3 regions of the Amycolatopsis sp. NPDC102389 genome follow, and region 2 is predicted to be linked to each of the others. Evidence: riboswitches for the same ligand, from Rfam matches in the RefSeq annotation. Region 2 holds a riboswitch; each other region holds the start of a gene.
The links. A riboswitch is a leader RNA that binds a small molecule or an ion and turns the genes downstream of it on or off. The one in region 2 is predicted to bind S-adenosylmethionine.

Region 1: linked by a shared signal. The riboswitch ahead of thrC (threonine synthase) and the one ahead of ACIRGA_RS10175 (aminotransferase class V-fold PLP-dependent enzyme) in region 2 are both predicted to bind S-adenosylmethionine.
Region 3: linked by a shared signal. The riboswitch ahead of ACIRGA_RS05920 (methionine ABC transporter ATP-binding protein) and the one ahead of ACIRGA_RS10175 (aminotransferase class V-fold PLP-dependent enzyme) in region 2 are both predicted to bind S-adenosylmethionine.

Annotation. Positions count from the first base shown of each region.
Region 1 covers NZ_JBIWKX010000032.1:22,592-30,401, forward strand. The annotation lists gene rpsT (30S ribosomal protein S20) at 1-121, shown strand, start outside; gene holA (DNA polymerase III subunit delta) at 190-1,173, opposite strand; SAM riboswitch class I at 1,309-1,441, shown strand; gene thrC (threonine synthase) at 1,454-2,719, shown strand; gene ACIRGA_RS25035 (ComEC/Rec2 family competence protein) at 2,772-5,177, opposite strand; gene ACIRGA_RS25040 (helix-hairpin-helix domain-containing protein) at 5,174-5,896, opposite strand; gene ACIRGA_RS25045 (DegV family protein) at 6,043-6,888, opposite strand; gene octT (diglucosylglycerate octanoyltransferase) at 6,899-7,627, opposite strand; gene ACIRGA_RS25055 (histidine phosphatase family protein) at 7,631-7,810, opposite strand, start outside.
Region 2 covers NZ_JBIWKX010000008.1:118,878-126,687, reverse strand. The annotation lists gene ACIRGA_RS10195 (penicillin-binding transpeptidase domain-containing protein) at 1-254, shown strand, start outside; gene ACIRGA_RS10190 (ArsR/SmtB family transcription factor) at 298-981, shown strand; gene ACIRGA_RS10185 (potassium/proton antiporter) at 1,094-2,572, shown strand; gene ACIRGA_RS10180 (M23 family metallopeptidase) at 2,704-3,387, shown strand; SAM riboswitch class IV at 3,550-3,664, shown strand; gene ACIRGA_RS10175 (aminotransferase class V-fold PLP-dependent enzyme) at 3,697-5,052, shown strand; gene ACIRGA_RS10170 (hypothetical protein) at 5,072-5,659, shown strand; gene lspA (signal peptidase II) at 5,684-6,247, shown strand; gene ACIRGA_RS10160 (RluA family pseudouridine synthase) at 6,244-7,170, shown strand; gene ACIRGA_RS10155 (AsnC family protein) at 7,174-7,810, opposite strand, start outside.
Region 3 covers NZ_JBIWKX010000004.1:71,988-79,797, forward strand. The annotation lists gene ACIRGA_RS05895 (TatD family hydrolase) at 1-238, shown strand, start outside; gene ACIRGA_RS05900 (transglycosylase family protein) at 652-2,031, shown strand; gene ACIRGA_RS05905 (DUF222 domain-containing protein) at 2,090-3,109, opposite strand; gene ACIRGA_RS05910 (GNAT family N-acetyltransferase) at 3,256-3,840, opposite strand; gene rsmA (16S rRNA (adenine(1518)-N(6)/adenine(1519)-N(6))-dimethyltransferase RsmA) at 3,881-4,717, shown strand; SAM riboswitch class I at 4,965-5,055, shown strand; gene ACIRGA_RS05920 (methionine ABC transporter ATP-binding protein) at 5,269-6,279, shown strand; gene ACIRGA_RS05925 (4-(cytidine 5'-diphospho)-2-C-methyl-D-erythritol kinase) at 6,402-7,367, shown strand; gene ACIRGA_RS05930 (ATP-binding cassette domain-containing protein) at 7,435-7,810, shown strand, end outside.

The DNA.
Region 1 (7,810 bases), on a different contig from region 2:
CCTGGAGCTGCAGAAGGACGCGGCCAAGAAGCTGGACAAGGCCGTGACCAAGGGCGTTCTCCACGCCAACCAGGCCGCCAACAAGAAGTCCGCGCTCGCGAAGCGCGCGAACTCTCTCTGATCGGCTTTCGAAAGGCCCCGGCGACACGAGTCGCCGGGGCCTTTTCGCTGTTCTCGGCGGCTTGTTTCTCAGCGGCTGGTGCCGTGGGCGCCGACGACCTCCAGGACGGCCCGCTCCAGCGCGTACTCCGGGTTGGCCGCGACCCCCTTGACCTCGGCGTTGAGCCGGGCGACCACCCGCATCGCGGTGGCCAGGCCGTCCTGCCCCCAGCCGCGGGCCTGCCCCTGCGCCTTGCGCACCTTCCACGGCGGCATCCCCAGCTCGCCGGCCATCTGATTCGGGTTCCCGCGACCGGCGCCGGACACCCGCGCGATCGTCCGGACGGCGTCGGCGAGGGCGTCCGCCACCAGCACGTGCGGTACGCCCAGCTGCATCGCCCAGCGCAGCGACTCCAGCGCCGCCGCCTTGTCGCCGGCCACGGCCTTCTCGGCGACCGCGAATCCGTTCACGTCCGCACGGCCACGGTGGTAGCGCCGGACCGCCTGCTCGTCGACCACCCCACCGGCGTCCGCGACGAGCTGGGTCGCGGCCGATGACAGCTCGCGCAGATCCGAGCCGACGGCGTCGATCAGCGCGAGCACGGCCGCACCGTCGATCTTCCCGCCGACCCGGCGGACCTCGTTGCGGACAAAGGATTCCCGCTCCGCGGCCTTGGTCAGCTTCGGGCACTCGACGACCTCCGCGCCGGCCTTCTTCAAGGCGGCGGGAAGCCCTTTCGCGGCCTTGCTCCGGCCGCCTCCGCTGTGCACGACGACGAGCACGATGCCGTCGGCGGGCGCCTTGACGTAGGCCATGACGCCGTCGGCGAGCTCCTGCGAGATGTCGTGCGCGGATTCGAGGACGATCACCCGGCCCTCGGCGAACAGCGAGGGGCTGACCATTTCCGCGAGTGCCGGGACTGTGAGGTCCGACACCCGGATCCGGGTGAGATCCGCCGTCGGATCGGCCGCTTTGGCCGCGTCCGAAGCACTGCGGACCGCACGTTCGATCAGCAGCTCTTCCTCACCGAGAACCAGGACCAGCGGCGATGGGGCGGAAGCTTGCGTCGTCACGGTGACGATCCTGCCACTCCTCCTCTCGTGTGCTTTGCCCGGTGATGTGTTCCGGGCACGGTGGCCCCACCTGAGCCTCATGTCGTACGGTGTTGGCGAGGCGACGCGATGACACGCGTGCCGACAATCGAATACCGCTCATCCAGAGGGGCAGAGGGAACGGCCCGATGAAGCCCCGGCAACCGGCGTCAGCCTGTCATCCCGCGATCGCGGGGTAGCTGACGAACACGGTGCCAATTCCGGCCCGCCACGGCGGGGCAGATGAGGAAAGGACCTCGCGATGACCGCAACCCTCGGCACGACCTCCACCACCAAGACCCCGGATCTCGGACCGGCCGTCGAACTGGTGTCGAAGGAAGAGGGACACCGGCAGCCGCTCGCCCCCGAATTCGTTTCCGCCGAGGACTTCTCGCCGCTCGAGGTCGCCTACGACTTCGGCCGCGTGCGCCGCGAGGACATCGAAGCCGGGCCGAAGAACATCTGGCGCTACAAGAAGCTCCTTCCCGTTCCCTCGAACGTCGAAGAAATCCCCAACACCGAACCCGGCGCCACCCGGCTCATCCAGGCCGACAGGCTCGCGAAAGCCTTGGGCGTCAAGAAGGTCTGGGTCAAGGACGATACCGGGAACCCCACCCACTCGTTCAAGGACCGCGTGGTCGCCGTCGCACTGGCCGCCGCCCGTGAGTTCGGGTTCGACGTGCTGGCCTGTCCGTCGACCGGCAACCTGGCCAACGCCGTCGCCGCCGCGGCGGCCCGCGCCGGCTGGCGGTCGGTCGTGCTGATCCCGAAGACCCTCGAGCGCGCCAAGATCCTCACCACCGCCGTGTACGACGGAGACCTGATCGCGGTCGACGGCAACTACGACGACGTGAACCGGCTCGCCACCCAGCTCGCCGCCGAGCAGGAGAGCTGGGCGTTCGTCAACGTGAACGTCCGGCCCTACTACTCGGAGGGCTCCAAGACGCTGGCCTTCGAGGTCGCCGAACAGCTCGGCTGGCGGCTCCCCTCCCAGATCGTGGTGCCGATCGCCTCCGGTTCCCAGCTCACCAAGGTGGACAAGGGTTTCCGTGAGTTCGGTCAGCTCGGCCTCGTCGACGAGACGCCGTACAAGGTGTTCGGCGCGCAGGCCACCGGCTGCTCGCCCGTCTCGGCGGCCTTCCGCGCGGGACACGACGTCGTCCAGCCGGTCAAGCCGGACACGATCGCCCGGTCGCTGGCGATCGGGAACCCGGCCGACGGCCCCTACGTCCTCGACGTGGTCAACCGCACCGGCGGCGCGATCGAAGACGTCACCGACGAAGAGGTCGTCGAGGGCATCCGGTTGCTCGCCCGCACCGAGGGCATCTTCACCGAGACCGCGGGCGGGGTCACCGTCGCGACGGCCAAGAAGCTCATCGAGACCGGCAAGCTGAACCCGGACGAGGAGATCGTCCTGCTGATCACCGGTGACGGCCTCAAGACCCTTGACGCCGTCGAGGACAAGATCGGCCCGAAGGCCACCGTCAGCGCCTCGGCCGACGCGGTCCGCGAGGCTCTAGGCATCTGAAGGCTCTAGGCATCTGAAAGGCCCTAGGCATCTGAGTTCCCGCCGGCCCGCCTCACGAACGAGGCGGGCCGCGGGGCTCGCCCCGGCGCACGAGGGCGAGGCCGCGCGCGTCGGCGACCACCGCGGTGTCGCCGTCCGTGTCCGTCCTGGCGACCGACGCGCCGACGGCCACCAGATTGTCCAAAGTGGACTTGTTCGGATGACCATAGGTGTTTCCGGCACCGACACTCACCAACGCGGCCCTCGGCGCGACGGCGTTGAGGAAATCCGGTGCCGTGTAACGGCTTCCGTGGTGCGGGACCTTAAGGATGTCGGCACGCAGATCGGCGCCCTCGGCCATCAGGTCGGCCTGTGCGGCGAGCTCGATGTCACCTGTCAGCAGCAACCGGCCCGCCGAGGTCCCGGCGCGCAGGACGACGGAACCGTTGTTGATCACCGTACCGTCCTGTTCGCGAACCGATCGCCGGGTGACATAGCGCGGTCCCAGTACGTCGAGTGACAACGCCGGCCAGTCCAGCCGTTGCCCGATCTCCAGCTCCAGCAAGGGAATCCCGCGGCGCGCCGTCTCGTCCGCGACCTGCTGCCACGCCCACGCGGGGGCCCGGCCCGGGCCGACGGCGACCGCCCCGACCGACCGGCCCTCGAAGACGGATCCGAGACCGCCGATGTGGTCGGCGTGCAGATGACTCAGCACGATCAGCGGCAGGCGGTCCACACCGAGCCTGCTCAGGCATTCGTCCACCGGTCCCGGTTCCGGCCCGGTGTCGACCAGGACCGCCCTCCCCTGCTCGCCCGTGGCGAGGACGACGGCATCGCCCTGTCCGACGTCGCAGGCGACGGCAGTCCACGACGACGGTGGCCATGCCGGTGCCAGCACCCGCACCGGTACGAAGACGACCAGCCCGGTGGCCAACGCGATCGCCAGCAGGATCCTGGCGTGCCGCAGCCGGACGAGGACGAGCAGCACGGCGAGCAGACCGGCCGCCAGAAGCCCGCCCCACCAGCCATCCGGCCAGTCCACGACCGCTCCCGGCGCCCGGGCGCCATGGCGGGCCACGGTGATGAGCCAGCTCGCCTCGGGTTCGGTCAAGCGGACCAGCAGCCTGCCCGCGGACGGCCACCACGGCCCGACGGCGGTGGCGAGCACGCCGAACACGGTGGCCGGGGCGACCACCGGCGCCGCGAGCAAGTTGGTCACCACCGAGACGAGACTGACCGATCCCGCCATACCCGCGATGACCGGCGCCGTCATCACGAACGCGGCCAGCGGGATGGCCAGCCCCTCGGCGTAGCCGGCCGGGACACCGCGTCCGACCAGCCATTCCGCCCACCTCGGCGCCAGCAGTACAAGCCCGGCCGTGGCCAGCACCGAAAGCGCGAACCCGAAGTCGGCGGCCATCGCGGGGTCAGCCACGACGAGCCCGGCCACCGCGAACGCCAGCGCGGGCAGCGCCGAACCCCGGCGCCCCAGCGCCAGCGCCAGCAGCCCGACCGCTCCCATCACCCCGGCGCGGAGCACGCTGGGTGCGGGCCCGGCGAGGACCACGAACCCGGCGAGCCCCGCGGCGGCCGCGGCGGCGGAAGTCCGCGGCCCGACCCGGAGCACTCTCAACAGGAGCAGGATCGAGCCGCAGACGATCGCCACGTTCCCACCGCTCACGGCCATCAGGTGGGACATGCCGGAGTCCGTGAACTCCCGTTCGACCCTCGGGGACAGCGTGCTCGTGTCCCCCACGACCAGTCCGGGCACGAGACCGGCCTCCTCCTCCGGGAGGACGGCGCACAGTTCCCGGAGCCCGGTGCGCAGCGATTCCGCGGCTCGCTGCCACCAGGGCGCCGGTCCTACGGCCGACGGCGGACCTCGCACCGAGAGGACCGCGACCGTCAGTTCGGCCCCCTTCGCCGGCGCGAGCCGTCCGGAGGCGGTGACCTGCTGCCCGGGCAGCAGGTCCGTCCACCCCTCGGCGGGAGCGAGCAGGAGGATCCGGCCGGCCGAATCCACCACCTGCTCACCCGCCACCGCGGTGTCCACCGTCGCGGCGACGACCACCAGGCGGGTGCCTGCCTGGCGATCGGCGTATCCGGCACCGCGGACCGGACGTGGCCGCTCGGTGACCACCACCCTCGCGGTGAGGTCGCTCCCCCGTGCGGCGGCGGCACGGAGGTCGTCGTGCTCGGCGGCCCGGATCCGCAGCGCCACCGGACCGGCGGTGAGCACGCCGAGGACCGCCAGGGCGGCCAGGCCCGCCACCCACCGGGACGCCGTCCGGCGGGCACGGACACCGGCGGCGATCGCGAGCACCACGGCGGCCGCACCGCAGAGCATCGTGATCCACCAGCCGGCGAGTAACCCGGAAAGAGTGCCGAGCCAGGCCGTCGCCGCGGCCGGTAACAGCCGCAGGTCTTGACCCCGCCACGACGCGGTGTCCACTTCGGACGGATCGGCGGACGGGTTCATCCGACGGACACCACTTCCCGGAGTTTTCGATATTTACTTTCGCCGATCCCTTCTACGTCACGGAGTTGCTCGACGGTGGTGAACCCACCGTGCCCGGACCGCCAGTCGACGATGCGTTTCGCCATCACTTCGCCGACCCCGGGCAGGGTGTCGAGTTGCTCGGCCGTCGCCGTGTTCAGGTCGAGCTTCCCCACCGGTGCCGCCGTTCCGGCCGCGGCCGGAACGGCGACGCCGACGGCCACCTGCTCACCGTCGGCGAGCCGCCGGGCCAGATTCACGCCGGTCAGATCCGTTCCGGGCTGTGCCCCACCGGCCGCCGTGAGGGCATCGGCGACCCGTGCGCCCGGAGGGAGCGTGACCAGGCCGGGTTTGAGCACCCGGCCGACGACGCTGACCACCAGAGGCGCCTTGCCCGCCGCGGCGGGGACATCTCCGGCGGCCTTCGCCGACGGCAGGGGCGGCGGGGTTTCCGCCCCTGGCCGGTGTCCGAACCAGGCGATCGCTCCGGTCACGATCACGGCCACCGCGATCAGCACGGCCACCACGGCGAGCCACCGCCGGTTCACCGGGATCCCGTCCGCCGTGAACCGGGCGGGCACCCAGCGGCGTACGAGCCTGCCCGCGGGCGGGCCCTGGGTGGGCGCCGACAGCTGCGCGGCCAGCCACGCCAGCCTGGCGTTGACGGAGGGACCCGGTGACCGGGCGGTTTGGTCGAACACGTGAACGACGCTACGGAGCGGGGGCGACGGGCGGCAGTGGTGAATCCCGAGACTGTGGACAAGTGGGGTGTTGTGGACAACCCGGCCGCGGCCGAGACCGGATCACCGGTTTCCGTCGGGGCCGTATGGGACGCTGGCGGGTTTCCCTAACCCGCTCGCTGGATCACGACACCGAGCACACCGGGGCCGGTATGGGCCCCGATGACAGCGCCGATTTCCGAGACCACGCACCCTTCCGGGCAGTCGATGGATTCCTCGAGCCGGTTGGCCAGTTCGACCGCGCGTTCCGGCGAAGCCAGGTGGTGGACGGCGATGTCGGCGAGCCCGCCTTCGGCCGCCTTCACGGCGAGTTCGACCAGCCGCGCCACCGCGCGATTCATCGTCCGCACCTTCTCCAGAGGCTGGATCCGGCCTTCGGACATGTGGAGCACCGGTTTCACCGCGAGCGCCGTGCCGAGCAGGGCGGCCGCCGGGCCGATCCTCCCGCCACGGCGCAGGTATTCGAGGGTCTCGACGGCGAACAGGGTCTCCGAGCGGCTCACCGCGTCGACCGCGGCCGCCTCCACCTCGGCAGGCTCGGCTCCGTTCGCGGCGGCGCTCGCCGCGCGCAGGGCGGCGAACCCGAGCCCCATCGCGGTGCTGCGCGAATCGACCACGCGCACCTTGTCCGGCCCGACCTCCTGTGCCGCGAGCACGGCCGCCTCCCAGGTCCCCGACAACTCCCGGGACAGGTGCACCGACACGACGGCGTCCGCGCCCTCGGCCAGCGCCGCCCGGAACTCCTTGACGAACTCGGCGGGCGTCGGCCGGGAAGTCGTCACCAGGCTGCGTTTACCGAGCGCCTCGGCCAGGGCCGCGGGACCCATCTCGACGCCGTCCAGGAACACGACGCCGTCCACGAGGACGTGCAACGGGACCACCCGGATCCCGTTCCGTTCGGCGAAGCCTTCCGGTAGGTGGGCGGTGGAATCCGTGACTACGGCGACCGACACGGCAGCCAGCCTACGTTGCCGCGGGGCGGAGCACCGGGGCCATCAGGCGGGCCATTTCCGTGCCGACGGCGGTATGTCCTTCCCATCCCCAGTGCATGCCGTCCGGATTGCCCCGGCCGCTCAGCACGTGCTCGCCGACCACCGCTTCGAGATCCAGCAGCGGGACGTCCGCACGACGGCCCCATTCGGCAAGGGCGGCCGTGGCACCGGCGCGGGCGGTGTGGACCCGGCCGTACGAGTCGGATCGGTGCACCGAGGGCAGCATGCCGAAGATCGGCAGCTCCGGTCGCAGCGCGCGCAAGGCTCCGACGGCGGTGTCGAGGTACTGGACGGTGAGCTTCGACGGCAAGACCACCGGACGTCCCCGGAGGGCGATCGCGAGCCGGGGCTGGGCGGCCAGATACGCCTTGCGCACCACGCGTCGCAGCGGGTCAGGCCGCAGGTAGCGGAGGCCGGTGCGCAGGTAGGTGGGCAGCGGAGAGGGCAGCGTGTCCATGCTCCCGACGGCCAGCACGACGGCGTCGACGTGATGGAGATCCGCCCAGACCCGCGGGTCGCCGATCAACGACCACCAGGCGTCACGGGCGGTCCAGCCGAATCCGGCGACGAGGTCCACTCCACCGCCGCCGAGCGCTTCGGCGGCGATGTTGGGCCACAGACGTGCGTCGTCGGCGGCGTGCGGGCCGTCCGGGCCGTGGAAGCTGAGGGAATCGCCGAACACGAGCAGGCGCGGGGCCATGGATCAGCCGGTGATTCCCGCGTTGTAGGCGGCCAAGCGCCAGTTGCCGTCGCGCCTGGTCAGCTCGACCCAGTGGCAATTCGCGATCCCGCCCAGCGACGGCCAGGACTCGACCGGCAGACCGAGCAGTTTCGCGGTCAGCGCGATGATCAGACCGCCGTGCGTCGCCAGCAGCACCGCGTC
Region 2 (7,810 bases):
AGGCTCCGCCCGCCGGGGTGCTGAACCAGGTCCGCGCGATGATGCGCGAGGTCTGCACGACGGGGACCGCGAAAGCGCTGAAGGGCAGCGGGGCCGTCTTCGGTAAAACCGGCACGGCGCAGTTCGGTTCGGGGGCGGACGCCAACGGCTGGTTCGTCGGCTATCGCGGTGACGTCGCTTTCGCCGTCATGCTCGAAGGTTCCAACGACTCCAAGCCCGCGGTCCAGCTGGCGGCGAAGTTCCTGGCAGGCTGATGCTTCGGCGGTCGCCGAACCGTCGGTCTTCTACGGTGAAGGCATGGAAACGATCGCACTGGCCGAGGTCGCGGCCGTGCTCGCCGATCCGAGCCGCGCGTCGATGTGCCTCGCGCTGCTCGACGGGCGCGCCTGGACGGTGACCGAGCTGGCGGGCGCGGCCGACGTGGCCGCGTCGACGGCGAGCGAGCACGTGACGAAGCTGACCGACGCCGGGTTCGTCGTGCGGGTGAAACAGGGGAGGCACAGTTACGTTCGGATAGCCGACCCCCGGGTGGCGGAGCTGATCGAGCATTTGGCGCAGCACGCCGAACACCGGCCGGTGAAGGGATTGCGGTCTTCGGTGCGGGTGAAGCGGCTCGAGTTCGCCAGGACCTGCTACGACCACCTCGCCGGGACGGTCGGGGTCGCGCTGCGGGACGGGATGCTCGCCACCGGGCTGATCGACGACGCCGGCGGGCTGACGCTGACCGGTCGCGGGCGCGAGGTGCTCGACGCGCTCGGGGTGGAGATCGACGGCGGCCGCCGCCCGATGCTGCGTGACTGTCTGGATTGGACAGTGCGGCGTGATCATCTGGCGGGCCGGGCCGCCGCGGCGTTACTGTCTCACGGAGTGAGTGCCGGCTGGTTGTCCCGTGAGGGCAACCGCGCGGTGAAAGTCCTGCCCGCGGCGGAAAAGCCGTTCGCGGAACTCGGTGTCGACCTGGTGTCCCTGCGCAGTCCGTAATGGACAGTCTGTAACACAGGTTATCCGGACGGCTTTCTACCGGTACACGAACGTGTGACGATCACCGCCTCACTATTCTGGAGCCCTCACGGCGACCGGAACGGGAGGCGACATGGAGCAGCTCCCGCTCATCCTCGGCACCGGTGGTGCGGTGCTCCTCGTCGCCGTGATCGCCGTCCGGGTGTCGATCCGGGTCGGCCTTCCTTCGCTGCTGTTGTACCTGGGGATGGGGGTCCTGCTCGGCGAAGCCGGGTTCGGCATCCAGTACGACAACCCCGAGCTCACCCAGTCGCTCGGCCTCGCCGCGCTGGTGATGATCCTGTCCGAAGGCGGTCTCACCACTCGGTGGACCACCGTGAAACCCTCGCTGGGCATCGGAATCGCACTGTCCACAGTGGCCGTCGCGGTGAGTATCGCGGTCACCGGCGCGGCTTTGCACTGGCTGCTGGGCCTGGACTGGCGGATGGCGTTGCTGTGGGGCGCGGTACTCGCCTCGACCGACGCCGCCGCGGTCTTCTCGGTGCTGAGATCGGCGGGGATCGGGAAGCGGCTCGTCGGCGCGCTGGAGATCGAGTCGGGAATCAACGACGCCCCGGCGTACATCGCCGTCGTCGTCCTCGCCGAGGGCACGACCATCGACTGGTCGCTGCCGCTGCTGGTGGTCTACGAACTCGCCGCCGGGCTCCTGATCGGGCTCGCTTTCGGCTGGGGCGGGGCGTTCGCGCTGCGCCGGGCGGCGCTTCCCGCCACCGGTCTGTACCCGCTGGCCACGGTCGCGGTGTGCGTCGTGGCGTACTCGAGCGGCCAGCTCGCGCACGCGTCCGGACTGCTCGCCACCTACGTCGCGGCCCTGGTGCTGGGCAACTCGAAACTGCCGCACCGGTCGGACACGCTGTCCTTCGCCGAAGGCCTCGGTTGGCTCGCGCAGATCGGCCTGTTCGTGCTGCTCGGCCTGTTCGCCTCGCCGGGCAGGATCTTCGAGAGCCTGGTCCAGGGCCTGGTCGCGGGCGCGGTCGTGCTGTTGCTCGCCCGTCCGCTGTCGGTGCTGCTGTCGGCGCTGCCGTTCAAGATCCCCTGGCGAGAACAGGTGTTCCTGTCCTGGGCCGGGTTGCGCGGGGCGGTCCCGATCGTGCTCGCGCTGATCCCGCTGTCGTCCGGGGTTCCCGGCGCGCAGGAGCTGGTCGACGCGGTGTTCGTGCTGGTCATCGTGCTGACGCTGCTCCAGGGGGCGACGTTGACCCCGCTCGCCCGAGTGCTCGGGCTGGCCCAGCACGCCGAGGCGCACGAGATCGACGTCGACTCCGCGCCGCTCGACGAGATGGGCGCGGAACTCCTGCAGGTCCGGATCAACACCGGGTCGAAGATGCACGGCGTCTACCTGGCCGAACTGCGGCTGCCGGTGGGGGCGACGATCAGCCTCCTTGTCCGCGACGGCGCCGGCTTCACGCCGAACAAGAACACCCGGCTTCAGGAACGCGACCAGTTACTCGTCGTGACCACCGCCGAAGTCCGTGACGCCGCCGAGCGACGCCTGCGGGCCGTCGACCGCGCGGGCCGCCTCGCCAGGTGGAAGGGCGAATCCGGCCAGTAGGTCACGAGCAGGCACCAGCTGTTCGTCGGTTGATCTCAGAAAATTCTTCCCTTTCGTACTCCTTTTGGATTACTTTCCCGGCAATCGACTCCATCGAATGGGTGAGTGTCGCGGGGTAAGGAGTACGCAAGGTGACGAAACTTCCTGTGCGGTTCGCCGGTCTGGGGGTCACCGCCGCACTCGTCGGGGTGGTCCTCGCGGCCCCGACGGCGACCGCGGCCGGGGCCTTTCCCGCGTTCGGGCTGCCCTTCGACTCGGGCCAGTCGGTCTACTCGGCGGGGATCCACTCGGACAACGGGAACTCCGGCGTGAAGAACGCCATCGACTTCAGCCCGGGTGACAAGACCGTTCGCGCGCCGCTGGCGGGCACCGTCCGGATCCAGCACTGCTCCGGCGGCGACTGGGTGACCGTCGACCACGACGGCGGCTGGCGCACCGGGTATTACCACATGGAGAACATTTCGGTCACCGACGGCCAGAAGGTCGTCCCCGGCGACGCCCTCGGCCGGACCGGCAACGCGCTGCCCTGCGGTGGCAGCAGCACCGGCGCCCACGTGCACTTCACCCTGTGGACCTTGCCCACGGCCGCCGCGCAGGGCGGCGACTCGCGCGACTTCGGGGTCGGCGCGGGCAACTGGAACGGCAAGTCCTACGACGAGGTCTCGACCGAGGTCGCCGAGGCCTACGGCGAAGCCGTCGACGGCAAGACCTTCGGCGGCTGGCAGTTCACCGCGGGCACCGATCAGTACTCCGGTACCGCGACCGAGCTCTCCTCCCGCGCGACCATCGGGCTGCCCGGCCGATTCCGGGTCTGACCTGCAGCGTTTAGTCCTCTGAATGCGGTACTTGCGCGTGCATCTACCGCGTTCAGAGGACTAAATGCCGGGTTCTGCCCGCTCGCGGGACACGTGAGCGGCGTCTCAAGATGCGGACGAGGGCTGGCTCGATCGCTCGCCCATCCGCTAACTTCGTCCGTAGGTCACGAGTGTCAGCGTCAAGCCCCGGCTAGCTGACCGGCAACCCTCCTTCCGCGGTGGGGTGCCCCGGGTGAGGACCTGGCTCGTCGCGAGGTGCGACGGGCAAGCGCGGGATCCTCGTCGGGTCCCCTGGCCCGGAGGATGACGATGACCCTCGCTCTCGAACGCCCCAGCACCCCCGCTGAAACCGTTGCCACGCACGAAATCCCGACGGTCGCTTGCGCCGATCTGCGGGTTCCGCTGGTGACCGGCGGCGACATCGGATACGCCAACCTCGACCACGCGGCGAGCGCCCCCTGTCTGGACAAGGTCCGCGCGGCCGTCGACGAGTTCCTGCCCTGGTACGCCAGCGTCCACCGCGGCGCCGGGTTCGCCTCGCAGGTCTCCACCAAGCTTTACGAGCGCACGCGCGGAATCCTGCGGGACTTCGTCGACGCGCGATCGACCGACACCGTCGTGTTCACCCGCAACACCACCGATTCCTTCAATCTCCTCGCGCGCAGCCTGCCGAAGCACACGTCGGTCGTCGTGTTCGACACCGAGCACCACGCCGCGCTGCTGCCGTGGAAGGGGCCGAACGTCCGCCGGGTGCAGACGCCGCGCACCCGCCTCGCCGCGGTGTCCGCTGTGGACGAAGCGCTCGCGGACTGCCCGCAGGGCCCGCGGCTGGTCGTCGTCACCGGTGCGTCCAACGTGACCGGTGAACTGTTGCCGGTCAAGGAGATCGCGGCCGTCGCGCGGCGGCACGGTGCCCGGATCGCGCTCGACGCGGCGCAGCTCGCGCCGCACCGCAAGATCTCGATCCGGGATCTCGACGTCGATTACGTCGCGCTGTCGGGGCACAAGCTGTACGCGCCGTTCGGTGCCGGCGCGCTGATCGGCCGCGCCGACTGGCTGCGCGCGGCTCAGCCGTACCTCGCCGGTGGCGGTGCGACGAAGCTCGTCACCCGTGATTCCGAAAACCTCGGTGTGGTCTGGAATTCCGGTGCCGAGCGGCACGAAGCCGGTTCCCCCAACACCGTCGGCGTCTACGCGCTCGGTGTCGCCTGCGAGACGCTGGCCGCGAATTGGGACGGCATCGTCGCCCATGAAGAAGAACTGCTGGCGCGACTGCGCCGCGGCCTCGCCGCCATCCCCGGATTCGCCGAACTGCGGTTGTTCGACGCGCCTGTCGACCGCGTCGGCACGCTCAGCTTCATCGTCGAGGGCTTCGACCCCGGCTGGCTCGCCGCGGTCCTTTCCGCGGAGTACGGCATCGGCGTGCGGGACGGCGCGTTCTGCGCGCACGTGGCGACGAAGCGGCTGATCGCCGTCGCCGGATCGACGGGCCAGCAGGCCGTGCGCGTCAGCGTCGGCCTCGGCAGCACCACCGAACACGTGGACCGGATCGTCCTGGCGCTGCGCCAGATCGTCGCCCGCGGCGCGCGCTGGCAGTACGAGAAGCCGGAAGGCCGTTGGGTGCCGGAGAACGATCCGCGCGAACTGCCCCCGTTCTGCGCCTGAGCCACTACCCTCACCCCGCATGGGGAATGAGCGACCGCGTTACTGGTTTCCGCTGGCGCTGCTGGGATTCGCCCAGCTGGCGGTGGTGGCCCTGTCCGTCGGCACGCGCCGGCCCGAGGGATGGTTCGCCTACGTGCCTTACGGGAACGGCGGCATGTTCGGCTCCGTCCAGAATGCGGGGGAACCCCTGACAGCGGTTTCGGTCGTCGGCATGAGCAGGATGGACAACTGGCTGTTCGCCGTCTTCGTGGTCTACCTCGGCACGGTGCTCTTCTATGCCCTTCGAACGAAGACCATGAGCTGGTGGAAGGTCGCCGGGATCGCGCTCGGCGGGTTGATCGCCATCGCGCTGGCCGATCTGGTCGGGTACTGGGAATTCGAAATCGACGGCGACACCCGCAGCGCGATCCTGCTGACGCTGGGCCTGGTTCTGCTCGCCTGGCTGGAACGCAGCGTGCTGGTGCTGGTCGTGGCGGCGGCGTTCGGGCTCTGCGCGGTCGTGCCCGCGCAAGGACAGCTCGCGCTGGTGCTGTCGTCACTGGTCGCGCTCGCCGGGGCGTTCGCGGCCCTGCTGAGCAGGCCGAAGACGGCCGCCGAGGAGTCCTGAACACGCTCAGTGGACAATGGGGGAGTGAGTACAGAGCCCGAAACCGCGCCACCGTCGCCGCCGCTGCCCAAGAAGCGCGTCGCCGTGGTGTTCGTCGTCGCCGCGGTGCTGTGGGGGATCGACCTCCTCACCAAGCAGATCGCCGTGTCCACGCTCGAGGGCGAGCAGCCGGTCGAGTTCCTCGGCGGACTCGTGTACTTCCAGCTGGTGCGCAATCCCGGTGCCGCCTTCTCGATGGCGACCGGGCTGACCTGGGTGCTCGCGCTGGTCGCGATCGCCGTCGTGGTCGCCATCGTCTGGCTGTCCCGGCGCCTGCGCTCGGTCGGCTGGGCGATCGGCCTCGGCCTGGTACTGGCCGGCGCGCTCGGCAACCTGACCGACCGGATCTTCCGGGCCCCCGGCCCGCTGCAGGGGCACGTGGTCGACATGATCTCCGCCTTCGCGCCGAACGGGCAGGGCTGGGCGATCTTCAACGTCGCCGACGCCGCGATCTGCGTCGGCGGTGTACTCATCGTGATCCTTTCCTTGCTGGGCAAGGACTACGACGGAACATCCACAAAGGACAAGAAGAAGGCGGCGACCGAATGAGCGCGCGCATGCTGCCCGTCCCCGACGGGCTCGACGGAATGCGCGTCGACGCGGGGCTGGCGAAACTGCTGGGGCTTTCCCGCACCGTCGTGGCGGAACTGGCCGAATCCGGCGAGATCTTCCTCGACGGCAGGCCGGCCGGGAAGTCGGACCGGCTGACCGCCGGCGGACTGCTCGAAGTGACGCTGCCCGACCCGGCCTCGGCCATCGAGATCGTCGCGGAGCCCGTCGAGGGTATGAAGATCCTGCACGACGACGACGACATCGTGGTGATCTCGAAGCCGGTCGGCGTCGCCGTGCACCCGAGCCCCGGCTGGACCGGGCCGACCGTCGTCGGCGGGCTCGCCGCCGCCGGGCTGCGCATCGCGACCTCGGGCGCGGCCGAACGCCAGGGTGTCGTGCACCGGCTGGACGCCGGCACCACCGGCGTGATGGTCGTGGCGAAGAGCGAGCACGCGTACACCGTGCTGAAGCGGGCGTTCAAGGAGCGCACCGTCGACAAGGGCTACCACGCCATCGTCCAGGGCCACCCGGACCCGACGCGCGGCACCATCGACGCGCCGATCGACCGGCACCCCCGGCACGACTACAAGTTCGCCGTCGTCCAGGGCGGACGGCCCAGCGTCACGCACTACGAGGTCGTCGAGGCCTTCCGCGCCGCGTCGCTGGCCCAGATCAAGCTGGAGACCGGGCGCACGCACCAGATCCGCGTGCACTTCTCGGCGCTCAAGCACCCGTGCGTCGGTGACCTGACCTACGGCGCCGACCCGGTGCTGGCGCGCAAGCTCGGGCTTTCCCGGCAGTGGCTGCACGCGAAGACGCTCGGGTTCGCCCACCCGTCCGACGGGCGCTGGGTCGAGTTCGAGTCGGAGTACCCGGACGACCTGGCGAACGCGCTGCGGATCCTGCAGGACGAGAACTAGGCGCTAGTCGTCGATCGACCAGGTCAGCGTGCGCTCGTCGGGCTCCGGCCGCGGTGACCAGCGCACGGCGACCACGCGGGTGGCGTCCGGCAGCACGTAGACGGTGTGCCCGCCCAAGGTCTCCCCGGGCCGGACGCCGATCTTGTGCGGCGGCCGCGAGGTCAGCGAGACCGGCGCCTTCGCGATCGGCTTGCCGTCCGCGGTGAGCAGTTCGAGGTAGTTGTCCGGGAGCGACACGAACGGGATGTTCCCGCGGTTCGTGATCTCGGTGTGCACCACGACCGACCGTTCCCCGGCCTCCAGCGAGTAGCCCGCCGCGCTGAACAGGTAGTCCGCCGGGTCCTGGACCTCGAGCAACTGGACGGTGAGCTGCTCGCCCTCCAGGCCCTGGGTCTCCATCACGTCCCCCGTCCGGCCCTTCTTGCCCTCCGGGACCGCCTGCGGCGTGACCTGCTGTTCGTCGCCGCGCGCCCAGGACGCGGTCTGAGGGACGCCCCAGGTGCTCATCACCGGGTCGGCGGGCGCCATCGGCGGCGGGGCGAACTGCTGCTGCGGCGGGCCGGGCGGACGCGGCGGCGGCTGGGGCGGGGCCATCGGCTGGCGCACCGGAGCCGACGGCGGGCCGGGGTAGCGGCCCGAA
Region 3 (7,810 bases), on a different contig from region 2:
CGCCCGCGGACTCCACGAGGCGGCGCGAATCGTTCCGGCGGACCAGTACCTCGTCGAAACGGACGCTCCGTTCCTGACCCCGCATCCGTTCCGTGGCCGGCCGAACGAGCCCTACTGCGCCGCCTACACGGTTCGGCACCTCGCCTCCTTCAGAGGCGAGGCGGTGCACGAGGTGGCCGAATCGGTGCGAAAGACCGCTGAGCGGGTCTTCCGTTTGCCGACAGTCACCTCCGGTTGAACGGATTGCGACATTAGTGATCAACAATGCTCCACTCTGATGAGTGACCAACGTCACGACACTCCGGGCGGTGTTTGCGCAACCCGGCGAGGTTCGTTACTGTCCCGTGATCGTGCCGGTCGGTACCCGCTCATGCGGTTTCCGGCTGATACGCCCACAGTCACGTCAGTGCACGTCGGGGAAGCGGAACCAGGAGCGGTACGGCCTGGAACCGTGACGATGGCGCTGGCTGCGGGTGTCGGACTTCTAGAGGTGTGCCGAAGTGCGCATCGAGACGAAGGACGTAGTGGAGTGGTTGTCGAGCTCCTCGACGTCTTGGGAAAGGGAACGACCCAGTGACTGGTAGCAGTAGGCAGGATGGCTCGCGCCTCGGCGCAGAGACGAACACCTTCGCTTCCTCCGGTTCGGTTGCCGTGCTCGACCGCGACACTCAGTACGGCGAGCTGGACTACTCCGACGATCCGCGCATCACGCATCAGGACGTCCTGGCCGCGCTCGGCCCCGACGCCGACACCCTGATGGCGGAGATCGACGTCGACGTCGACGAGCTGATCCGCCTGATCAGCGCCGAGACCACCATGCTCCCGCCGATCGTCATTCCGGACGAAATGGCCGAAGACCGCACCGCGGGCGCGCCGATGAAGGCCGCGACCAAGGACGAGGTCATTTCGAGCGCGACCCGTGTTTGGAAGAAGCGGTTCCTCAAGGGGACCGTCATGGCGGTACTGCTCACCCTCGGTGGTGGCGGCGCGGCCGCGATGGCGATGAACAAGAGCGTCACGCTCGACATCGACGGCAAGCAGCAGACCGTCCACAGCTTCGGCGACACCGTCGGTGAGGTCCTCGAAGACGCCGGTCTTTCAGTCGGCGCGCACGACTCGCTCTCGCCCTCGCCTCAGGCCGAGGTCGGCGACGGCGGCGTCATCAAGCTGGAGCGCGGCCGCAAGCTGAACCTGATCGTCGACGGCGCACCCCAGCAGGAGTCCTGGGTCCGCGCGACCAACCTCGGCGAGGCGTTGAACCAGCTCGGTCGCGCCGACCTCGCCAAGGCCGGCACCTGGACTTCGCTCCCGCAGAACGGTGAGCTGCCGCTCGAGGGCGCCACCGTCGAGGTCAAGACCCTCAAGAACGTCACGGTCTACGACGGCGCGAACGAACCGCGAAAGGTTCAGACCAACTCGGTGACCACCCAGGAATTCCTCGGTGAGCTCCGGATGACCCTCGGCCCGGACGACGAGGCCGTCGGCGGCCTCGACGTCAAGCTGGTCGACGGCGCCGAGGTCCACATCAGCCGGACCGGCGTCACCATGGTCAAGCAGAACGAGGAAATCGCGCCGCCCGAGCAGAGGGTCGACGACCCGGAGCTCGAAAAGGGCAAGACCAAGGTCGAGGACCCGGGCACCCCAGGGCAGAAGACCGTGACCTACAAGGTCACCAAGCGCAACGGTAAAGAGGTCGGCCGCGAGAAGGTCTCGGAAGAGGTCATCACCGAGGCCAAGCCCAAGATCGTCAAGGTCGGTACCAAGAAGCCCGCCGATCCGGTCATCGGAGACGCCGGCGCCTGGGACCGCATCGCGCAGTGCGAGTCGACCGGTAACTGGGCCGCCAACACCGGTAACGGCTACTACGGTGGCCTGCAGTTCAACAAGAGCACCTGGGACGCTTACGGTGGCGACCAGTACGCCGCGTACCCGCACCAGGCCAGCAAGGCCCAGCAGATCGCTGTCGCCGAGAAGGTCCGCGACGCGCGTGGTGGCTACAGCGCTTGGCCGCACTGCGGCAAGAAGGCCTGACGCCAGATCATTCTCCTTTCCTGAAGGTCACCATGTGGGTTTGCCCGCAAGGTGGCCTTCAGGCCGTTAGAGGCTTCTGAGGTTGTGTCGCGTTTCCGGATCTCGGTCTCGAGAGTCGTGCCCACCAACGAGGGGGACGTATGTGGGCGACATTCCGGGAGCCTTCAGCCGCAGTGCCCTCTCGAACGCCTCCGCCGCGATGAGGGCCTTGGCGGCCCTGTGGTCGCGCCTGGGTGGACGTGGGACGGCTCGCGGGTCCCTCGCCGGGCTCTGCGGGCTGAGGCTGTTCAGGGGCCCGTTCCGAGGTCTGCCGGGGCATGGGGATGTCGGGGCCGGCCTCCGCGAGATCGACGATCTCCGCGAACGCGTCGCCGCGTCTCTCGGCCGGTGCACGGTCATCGGCTTCTCCGCCGGGGGCTGGATAGGCCCGCGGCACCAGGAGCGCGTTCAGGCGGGCGCCTGTCTCGGGGTCGAGGTCGCCGCGCATGTCCCAACGGCCGGTTCGTTTCTGGCGCAACCAGAATTGGCTTCGCTGATGGTTCGGAGCGGGGTCGTCTTTGGGGTTTCCGTCAGGGTTCAGTTGTGCGAGCAGATCTGTGCCCGCCACCGTGACGTCGCGCGGTCTCGCGACGCAGGCGAGCTCGACCAAGCCCTTCTCGGCCTCGAGCCGTGCGCTCGCGGTGACGTGCTCGGGCAGCTTCTTCATGACCGTGACGATCCGGTCGATACTGGCCTCGGCCAGCGCGCCGGTGGTGGCCGAGGTACCGGTCAGGGGCGCGACGGGGTCGATCGACGTGCCGTCGCGCGCCCGTCTCGAATTGAGCGCCAGCGCTCTGCCGGTCACTCTCTGAGCCTCTGCTCGAGGTACCCGGGCCACATGCTCGTAGAAGACGGCGATCGAGTTGTGTCCGTAGAGATCACGGACACCACGTGACTCGATCTCGGCCAGGATCTGGCCGACTTCGGCGACAAGACGTCGCCCTTCGCGTAGCCGCGTCTGCAACTCGTCGAGAAGCAGTTCGGCGTCACCTTCCGGCAGATTGAGCGGGAAGGCCTTGGGAATGTTTGTGCTGGTCATCCCTCGATTGTCGAGGCATATTCGAACGAATGCACGGTATCGATCGGGTGGATGATCATTACGCTCCGGCTGCGCGAACCTGCGCCCATCACCCTTGAGTGGGATGCGTGTCGCTTCGGAAAAGCCATCCGGATGGTGGGGCCGGATCAGGCCTGCCCATGGCTCGGGCGACGCATCTGGTCCCACTCCTCACGGAGCACCCCGTAGACGACGGCGTCGTGCACTCCGCCGGGCCAGCGTCGAGCGCGTCGGAACCGGCCTTCTTCGACGAACCCCAGCCGCCGCCCGACGGCGATCATCCCGGGGTTCCCCGAGAACGTGGCGAAGTCCAGGCGGAGGGTGTCGGTGCGGGCGAACAGGTAGGTCGTCCACATACGCATGGCGTCGGTGCCGTACCCGCCGCCCCAATAACGTTCGTCGTAGATGACCAGCCCCATCCGCCGCCAGTCGGTCTGCCTGCTTTCCCAGTACCAGCTGACCCTGCCGATCAGCCTGTCGTCCCTCAGGTCGCATACGGCGAGGCTGGTGCGGGGATCGGGTGGCTCGGCCTTGATGGTGGTGAGTTCGCGTGCCGTCGAGTCGGCGGCCGCCGCGGTCGGGGTACCGAAGTAGGGACCGTTCGTTTCGTGCCAAGGCCGTGTGGGATCGAGCAGATCGCGAAGAGGTCGGAGGTCGCTCGGCCTCCAGTCGCGCAGCCGGACTTTCCCGCCTTCGAGTACGACGTCGTCCACCGGCCAATCGTGGCCTGCCGGGGCTGGTTACGATCGTCGGGTGACTGAACTGCTCGGTCCTGCGGAGATCAGGGCGCTGGCGGCCGAGCTGGACGTACGTCCGACCAAGAAGCTCGGCCAGAACTTCGTGCACGATCCCAACACGGTGCGACGCATCGTCGACCTTTCGGGGGTCGGCGAAGGCGACATCGTGCTGGAGGTCGGGCCGGGCCTCGGCTCGTTGACGCTCGGGCTGCTCGCGACCGGCGCCGAGGTCGTCGCGGTCGAAATCGATCCCGTGCTGGCCGGGCGATTGCCGAACACCGTGGCCGAACGGGGCGGGGCCGAACGACTGACGGTCGTCGGCGCGGACGCGTTGCGGATCACCGCGGACGACCTGCCCGCGCGGCCGACGGCGCTCGTCGCGAATCTGCCGTACAACGTCGCCGTTCCCGTCGTGCTCCACCTGCTCGCCGAGCTGTCGTCGCTGACCAGTGGCCTTGTGATGGTCCAGACTGAGGTCGCGGACCGGATGGCGGCCGGCCCGGGGAGCCGGACTTATGGCGTGCCAAGCGTCAAGCTCGCTTGGTACGGAAAGACGCGCAAGGTCGCCGCGGTGCCTCGCGCGGTGTTCTGGCCGGTTCCGAACGTGGACTCCGCGCTTGTCGCCTTCGAACGGGGTGATGTGGTGTCGTCCGTGGACAGGGAAAGACTGTTCGCGGTGGTCGACGCCGCCTTCTCCCAGCGGCGGAAGACTTTGCGAGCCGCGCTGGCGTCATGGGCCGGTTCCGCCGAACGCGCGGGGGAACTGCTCGAGAAGGCGGGTATCGATCCCAAGACCCGCGGTGAGCAATTGGATGTTCATCAGTTCGCGCGGATCGCCGCGGCCGCCGGCTGATCGCCTGCCGCAAGTGTGACCGGCGCCGCGCGGACGCGGGCTGGGCCAGGTCAGCACAAGTGCGTAAGCCTTCTTCTGGATCTGTATGAGCCACCGTTGTCTTAGCAGGTAGCGCGCCTGACGGAAGCCGGCGCCGCCGATCACTGTTCCAATATATGGACAGCGGATCCTGTATAATGGACGCGACCAGACGTGTGATCTGCGCCTACGCGCTTGCTTTCATCTAGTGGGATCGGTTTTACTCAGTGGGCCATCCCGAGCGACTGAGAGACCTGGCTCGCCGAAGTCGCAGCAACCACCCTCCACAGGGCAGGTGCTACCGCCAGGACCGATGGAGGCTGTGTCTAATGAACAGGGTCACCCACCCGCTCCTGCTGACCAGGCGACGTGTCGTCGATGAAGGTCGCCGCACGGTAAGTGCGTGTCGACGCTCCACCGTTACTGCCTGAGTCCTTCTCCCTTACCTCTGAAATCCGTCCCTTCTCGGACGGTTACTCGGTGACGGTCGGCGCGCTCGAAAGAAGCAGCGCCCCATTCGCATGGAGCCTTTCGTGATCACTGTCGAAAACCTGTCCAAATCCTTTCCCCTCAACGGAAATCCCGTCGTCGCACTGCGCGATGTAAGCGTGGACATCCAAGCGGGCTCGCTGTTCGGGGTCGTCGGCCCGGCCGGCTCCGGCAAGTCGACCCTCGCCCGTTGCATCGGCCTTCAGGAGCGTCCCGACCGCGGTGTCGTCCGGCTCGACGGCCTCAACACCGGAACCCTCGACGGACGCCGTCTGCGCGAAATCCGTCGGCAGGTCGGCGTCGTGAGCACCAAACCGGAATTGCTCGCCGAGCGCACCATCGCCGGCAACATCGCTTCGCCGCTCGAGCAGCTCGGCCTCGACGGACCGCAGCGTCGCAACCGGGTCGGCAACCTGCTCGACCTGGTCGGGCTCACCCCCCGTGCGGGGCAGCGGCCGGGCGAGCTGTCCGAAGGGCAGCTGCGCCGAGTGGCCATCGCCAAGGCGCTGGCCGCCGGGCCGTCCGTGCTCTTGGCCGACGACCCGACCGCGGGTGTGCAGTCCGAGGAGTCCGGCGCGGTCTTGACCGTGCTCGACCGGGCGCGCGCCGAGCTCGGAGTCACCGTGCTGCTCACCACTCCCGACGCCGGCGTGGTTCGCCGGGTCTGCGACGACGTCGCGGTCCTGGAGGCCGGGGCGATCATCGAACGTGGGACCGTGCTCGACCTCGTCTCGGACCCGAACAGCCGGACCGCGCAGGCGCTCCTCCCCGCGATCGAGACCGGGCGGGCGCAGGCTTCGAAGTACGACCGCGCGGTGGACGTCGTGCTCGTCGGCTTCGCCTCGGTCGGTGCGCTGCTCCCGGAAGCCGCCGGTCGCTTCGACGTCGAACTCGCCACGATCGGTGGCGGTCTGACCCGGATCGGCGACACGCCGGTCGGCCGGTTCCGTCTCGGTGTGCGCGGTGAGCGCGCGGACGCCGCGCTCGCCTGGATCGCCGAACGCGGCGGCCACGTGACCCACCCGGTCCGCGGACCGCAGGGCGTCGCCGCCTGATTCCTCCACGAACGGGCCGCCCAGGACGAATTCAGTCCGGGGCGGCCCGTTCGTGTCCGACTCGTCCTGTTCTCTTTTCTCCTGGTGACGGCGCAAGTGGAGCGGCCACGTAGGCTTGACAGGTGCTCGCCGTCGTACCGCCCCCAGTGACCGTCAGGGTTCCCGCAAAGGTCAACTTGCACCTGTCGGTCGGTGACGTACGCCCGGATGGCTACCACGAGCTGGTGACCGTGTTCCAGGCGCTTTCCTTGACCGACGAGGTGACCGTCGCGGTCACCGAGGACCCGGGCGTCGAGGTCTACGGGGAAGGCGAAGGTTCCGTACCGACAGGGGCCAACAACCTCGCTTGGAAGGCTGCGCAGGCGTTGGCGGCCCACGTCGGCAAGGCGGACGGCGAGTCCAAGGTCAGGGTGGTGCTGCGCAAAGGCATCCCCGTAGCGGGTGGGATGGCCGGTGGCAGTGCCGACGCGGCCGCGACCCTTGTCGGTCTCGCGTCGCTTTGGAAGCTCGACATCTCCCGAGACGAGCTGGCTGGTATCGCCGCGAAGCTCGGCAGCGATGTCCCGTTCGCGCTCTACGGCGGGACGGCGTTGGGCACCGGCCGAGGTGAGCAACTGGTGCCGGTCTTGTCGCGGCACACCTTCCACTGGGTCCTGGCCTTCGACCAGCGTGGTCTTTCGACTCCCAGGGTGTTCGGCGAACTGGACAGGTTGCGTGAAGAGGGCAGCCCGCCGCGAATCGGTTCGCACACTCCGGTGGTCGAGGCGTTGGCGTCCGGCGACCCGCGGCAGCTGGCGCTGCTTCTCGGCAACGACTTGCAGGCGGCCGCTGTCTCGTTGCGTCCGGGACTGCGCCGCACATTGCGGGCGGGGGTCAACGCGGGCGCGCTCGCCGGCACCGTCTCCGGATCCGGCCCGACCTGTGCCTTTCTCTGTGCGGATGCCCAATCGGCCGTCGAGGTCGCCGCGGAGCTGTCCGGTGCGGGTGTCTGCCGCACGGTGCGCGTCGCACACGGGCCGGTGCCCGGAGCCCGGCTGGTAGGGGGCGACGACGCGCCACGGCCGTCACCGCCGCGGGTGCACGCCTGAGGGTGTCCGAAATGGACACCGACTAATTCGTTGTGGTGCGAGCTTTTTGGAAAGGATCGGCTGAGGCATGGCCAACTTGGTCAACCTGGAGTCGGTGAGCAAGTCCTTCGGGGTGCGCCCGCTGCTCGACGGTGTTTCGCTCGGTGTGGCGGAGGGGCAGCGTATCGGTGTCGTCGGTCTCAACGGGGGTGGGAAGACGACGCTGCTGGAGGTTCTCGCTGGGATCAGCGAGCCGGACACAGGACGCGTCAGTCAGGTCCGCGGCTTGCGGATGGCCGTGGTCACCCAGCGGACCGAACTCCCCGAGGGCAGCACGGTCGGGGATGTCGTGCTGGAGCGCTACGGTGCCGAGCACGAGTGGGCCGCCGACGCGCGAGTCCGGTCCATTATGGATGGTCTGGGGATCACCGCTCTCGGCGTCGAGAAGGAAACGGCGAACCTGT